DNA from 2 places in the Streptomyces sp. NPDC043867 genome. Region 2 is predicted to be linked to the other one. Evidence: riboswitches for the same ligand, from Rfam matches in the RefSeq annotation. Region 2 holds a riboswitch; the other holds the start of a gene.
What was found. A riboswitch is a leader RNA that binds a small molecule or an ion and turns the genes downstream of it on or off. The one in region 2 is predicted to bind thiamine pyrophosphate.
Positions count from the first base shown of each region.

Region 1: linked by a shared signal. The riboswitch ahead of thiD (bifunctional hydroxymethylpyrimidine kinase/phosphomethylpyrimidine kinase) and the one ahead of thiO (glycine oxidase ThiO) in region 2 are both predicted to bind thiamine pyrophosphate.

Region 1 is NZ_JBWKDS010000017.1:47,096-49,470, forward strand. It holds gene AC069T_RS18655 (pyruvate carboxylase) at 1-591, shown strand, start outside; TPP riboswitch at 817-911, shown strand; gene thiD (bifunctional hydroxymethylpyrimidine kinase/phosphomethylpyrimidine kinase) at 967-1,788, shown strand; gene AC069T_RS18665 (serine hydrolase domain-containing protein) at 2,100-2,375, shown strand, end outside.
Region 2 is NZ_JBWKDS010000005.1:45,192-47,566, reverse strand. It holds gene AC069T_RS06700 (NAD(P)/FAD-dependent oxidoreductase) at 1-741, opposite strand, end outside; gene AC069T_RS06695 (avidin-fold protein) at 774-1,124, opposite strand; TPP riboswitch at 1,176-1,288, shown strand; gene thiO (glycine oxidase ThiO) at 1,286-2,375, shown strand, end outside.

The DNA of each region.
Region 1 (2,375 bases), on a different contig from region 2:
GGCCGTGCCGCGCCGAAGCCCCGGGAGGAGCTGACCGCGGACGACCGCGACGGTCTGGTGAAGGACCGGCGGGCGACACTCAACCGGCTGCTGTTCCCCGGGCCGACCCGCGAGTTCGAGACGCACCGGCAGACCTACGGCGACACCAGTGTGCTGGACAGCAAGGACTTCTTCTACGGGCTGCGTCCGGGCAAGGAGTACGCGGTCGACCTCGAACCCGGCGTCCGGCTGCTCATCGAGCTGGAGGCCGTGGGCGAGGCCGACGAACGCGGCATGCGCACCGTGATGTCGGCGCTGAACGGCCAGCTGAGGCCGATCCAGGTGCGCGACGCCGCCGTCTCCTCCGACATCCCGGCCACGGAGAAGGCCGACCGCGCCAACTCCGGACACGTCGCCGCGCCGTTCGCGGGAGTGGTGACGCTCGCCGTCGCCGAGGGGGACGAGGTCGAGGCCGGTGCCACGGTGGCCACCATCGAGGCGATGAAGATGGAGGCTGCGGTCACCGCCTCCAGGAGCGGCACGGTGTCGCGGCTGGCCATCAACCGCATCCAGCAGGTGGAGGGCGGCGACCTGCTCGTGGAGATCGCCTGACGTGCCGCCTGCCCGGTCGGCGGAGGCTGCCGTCCGTTACCGGGGCATGCGCGCGGTGAGTCGGTGAACCGGTTCCGGGGTACCGCCGACCCGATTGCGGCCGACGGGACCCGGAGCCGTGGGCGGGGCCGACGGGGTCCGCGGGCGCAGGCGGGCCGACTGGGCCCGGAGTCGTGGGCGGGGCCCGGGGTCGTGGACGGCGCGGCTCCGGCTATCCTGTGCGGCGTACCGGACACGGGGTGCCCCGCACGAGGGCTGAGAACACACCCGTCGAACCTGAACCAGTTCGCACTGGCGGAGGGATGTCTCATGTCGTTGCCGCGTGCCCGCGGCGAGGCGGCCGTCGCAGGCCCGCAGCGCGTCGTCACCGGGCGGATGCCCGCCGCCCCCGCCGGACCGTCCGCCGCACCGGCCCGTGTCCTGACCGTCGCCGGATCGGACTCCGGCGGCGGCGCGGGCATCCAGGCCGACCTGAAGACGATGCTGGCGCTCGGCGCACACGGGATGAGCGTGCTCACCGCGGTCACCGCGCAGAACTCCGTCGGTGTCCAGGGCGCCTGGGAGCTTCCGGCGGAGGCGGTGCGGGCGCAGTACCGCAGCGTCGTCGACGACATCGGCGTGCAGGCGGTGAAGACCGGGATGCTCGCCTCGCCCGAACTCGTCGCCACCGTGGCCGGGTTGCTGGCGGACACCGCCGCACCCGTGGTCGTGGACCCCGTGAGCGTGTCCAAGCACGGCGACCGGCTGCTCGCGGACGAGGCGCTGGACGCCGTACGTTCCGTACTGCTGCCGGTCGCGACGGTGGCGACGCCCAACCTCGACGAGGCGGCGCAGCTCACCGGCGTCCGTGCGACGGACGAGCGGGGCATGTCCGAGGCCGCGGAGCGACTGCTGTCCTACGGGCCGCGCTGGGTCCTGGTCAAGGGCGGGCATCTGCCGGGCGAGGCCGTGGACCTGCTCACCGACGGCACCGAGACCCACTGGCTGCGCGCCCCCCGCCACGACAACCGGCATACGCACGGCACCGGTTGCACCCTGGCCTCGGCCGTCGCCGTCGGCCTGGCGCAGGGGCGGACGGTGCCCGAGGCGGTGCGGCTGGCGAAGGACTACGTCACGGGCGCGATAGCGGCGGGCTTCCCGCTGGGCGCCGGCCTCGGCCCGGTCGACCACGGCTGGCGGCTGCGCGCGGGCCGCTGAGCCGCCGACCCGGGTGGTCCTCGCCGGGGCCCCGCGTCGTGTCCCGTCACCGGTGTCCGACGCCCCGGGTGCGGCAGGGCGCGCGGGATCCGCGGACGGGCCGGCGGGGCGTACGCCCTTGTCAGGGGCCCTCCCCAAAACCCCCTGTGGCGCCGAACGGGACCGGGCGTACGGCCTTGTCCCGGGCCGTCCGGAGACCCCCGTGGCGCCGAACGGGTGGACTCGGAGGAACGCGTACTGGACGAGGGGTGTACCCCGGGGAGCGGATGGTGACGTTGCCACTCGAACCCCTGACCAGGAAGAGGAGTCCCGTGCGACGTACCCCCTCCCGCCGCCTGTTCGCCGCATCCCTGCTGGTGGCGTCCGTCCTGGCGCCCATGACGGCGATTCCCGCCGCCGGTCACGCCGTGGCCGTCGACCGGCACGACAAGCACAGGACCCCGCCGGACGGCCTCGGCCGCAAACTAACCGCCAGACTGGACAAGGCCGTCGAGAAGGTCCGCCGCGAGGCAGGCATCCCCGGGGTCGTCGTCGGACTGTGGATGCCCGGCAAGGGGAACTACGTCCGGGCGACCGGAGTCGCCGAC
Region 2 (2,375 bases):
GAGCCAGCCGGTCGCGGGGCGGGCCCCGATGCCGACGACGACCGCGCCCGCCGGCACCCGCGAGCCGTCGTCGAGGACGACGGCGCCGGGCTCGACGCGCTCCACGCGCGCGTGCGTGCGCAGCGCGGCTCCGCTGTCGGCATACCAGCCCGCCATGGGCGCGGCCACTTCGGGAGGCAGCGCCCCGGCCAGCGGCCGGTCGGCGGCCTCGACGACGGTCACCGTGCAGCCGGCCTCGCGCGCCGCGGTGGCGAACTCGGCGCCGATCCAGCCCGCGCCGACGACCACGATGTCGTGCTGCTCGGCGAGGACCGGGCGCAGCCGCTCGGCGTCGTCCAGGGTGCGCAGCAGATGGACTCCCGGGACGCCCTCCGTGCCGGGCAGCCGGACCGGTTCCGCTCCGGTCGCGAGGACCAGGACGTCGTACGGCACGGGGCCTTCGGCGGTGTCCAGCTCGTGGTCCGCGGGGCGCACCCCGAGCACCTCGCAGCCGAGGCGCAGTTCGATGCCGAGCGCCTCGAAGTCGACGTCGAAGGCGGAGCCCTCGGCCTTGCCGAGCAGCACCGCCTTGGACAGCGGCGGCCTGTCGTACGGCTGGTGCGGCTCCGCGCCGATCAGCGTCACCGTGCCGGCGAAGCCCTGTTCGCGCAGGGCGACCGCGGTCTGCACCCCGGCCATGCCCGCGCCCACGACGACGACCTGCCGCGCCGTGCGTTCCTCAGCCCGCGTCTGCTCGCTCACCTGATCACCATAGACACCTGACGGCCCGTCAGTCATCGGGTGCGCGGGGTGATCTCCTCCACCGCGCTCGTCCCGCTGCCCTCCTGCGACTCCCACTGCCAGCTCTCCTCAAGCCGTACCCGTCCGTCGGCCAGCTCGACGACCGAGGACACGCAGTGCCCGGAAGAGGTCGTTCCGTCGCGCTTCAGCTGCACGTACCGGAAGTCGAGGCGGTCACCCTCACGCCTACCCACGAGATGACCTCGTACGACATCCCCGCCCGAGTACTCGGCCCAGATCTCCCCGTTCCGCTCGTGGTACGCGAACCGGGTGCGGGTGCCGACCTGGCCCGGCGCCTGGTCGGAGACCGGGGCGAGGACGAGGCCGTCGAGCGAGCGGGCCATGCGGGGAACTCCTCTACTGGGGTCCGGGGCGACGGGCTAGGGTGGCCAACGTAAAGCACACGCGGGAGCCCGGACGCACCGGGCTGAGAGGGAGGCTGGGCGGCCTCCGACCGTACGAACCTGATCCGGGTCATGCCGGCGAAGGGAGGGGCTGGACGCCCATGTCGCGTATGTCGCACGCCGCGCCCACCGCACCGGGGTCCGCGGGGATCCCGGACGTCCTCGTCGTGGGCGGTGGCATCATCGGGCTGGTGACCGCCTGGCGGGCCGCACAACGGGGGCTCAGCACCGCGGTCGTCGACCCCGAGCCGGGCGGCGGAGCCGCGCAGGTGGCCGCAGGCATGCTGGCCGCCGTCACCGAACTGCACTACGGCGAGCAGACCCTGCTGGGCCTCAACCTGGCGTCCGCGCGCCGCTATCCGGACTTCGTGGCCGAGCTGATGGAGGTGACCGGCCTCGACCCCGGTTACCGCAGGTGCGGCACGCTCGCCGTCGCGCTGGACGCCGACGACCGCGCGCACCTGCGCGAACTGCACGCCCTGCAGCAGCGTTCGGGCCTGGAGTCGGAGTGGCTCAGCGGTCGCGACTGCCGCCGTCTGGAGCCGATGCTCGCCCCGGGCGTGCGCGGCGGGCTGCGGGTGGACGGGGACCACCAGGTCGACCCGCGCCGGCTCGCCGCCGCCCTGGTCGCGGCCTGCGAGCGGGCCGGGGTGGTCCTCCACCGCACCTGGGCCGAGCACCTGACCGTCGTACGGGGCCGGGCCGCCGGGGTGCTCACCCGCGACGGCACCGCCCTTGCGGCCGGCCAGGTGGTCCTCGCCGCGGGCAGCCTCAGCGGCCGGCTGGCGGGCGTCCCCGACGACCTGCTGCCGCCGGTGCGCCCCGTGAAGGGGCAGGTGCTGCGGCTGACCGTACCGAAGCGGTACGCGCCGTTCCTGAGCCGGACCGTGCGCGCCGTCGTGCGCGGCAGCCACGTCTACCTGGTGCCCCGCGAGAGCGGTGAGCTGGTCGTGGGCGCCACCAGCGAGGAGCTGGGCTGGGACACCACGGTCACCGCGGGCGGGGTGTACGAACTGCTGCGCGACGCGCACGAACTGGTCCCCGGGATCACCGAGCTGCCGCTGACCGAGACGCGCGCCGGACTGCGCCCCGGCTCGCCGGACAACGCGCCGCTGCTCGGCCCGACCGGGCTGGACGGCCTGTTGCTGGCCACCGGCCACTACCGCAACGGCGTGCTGCTCACCCCGGTCA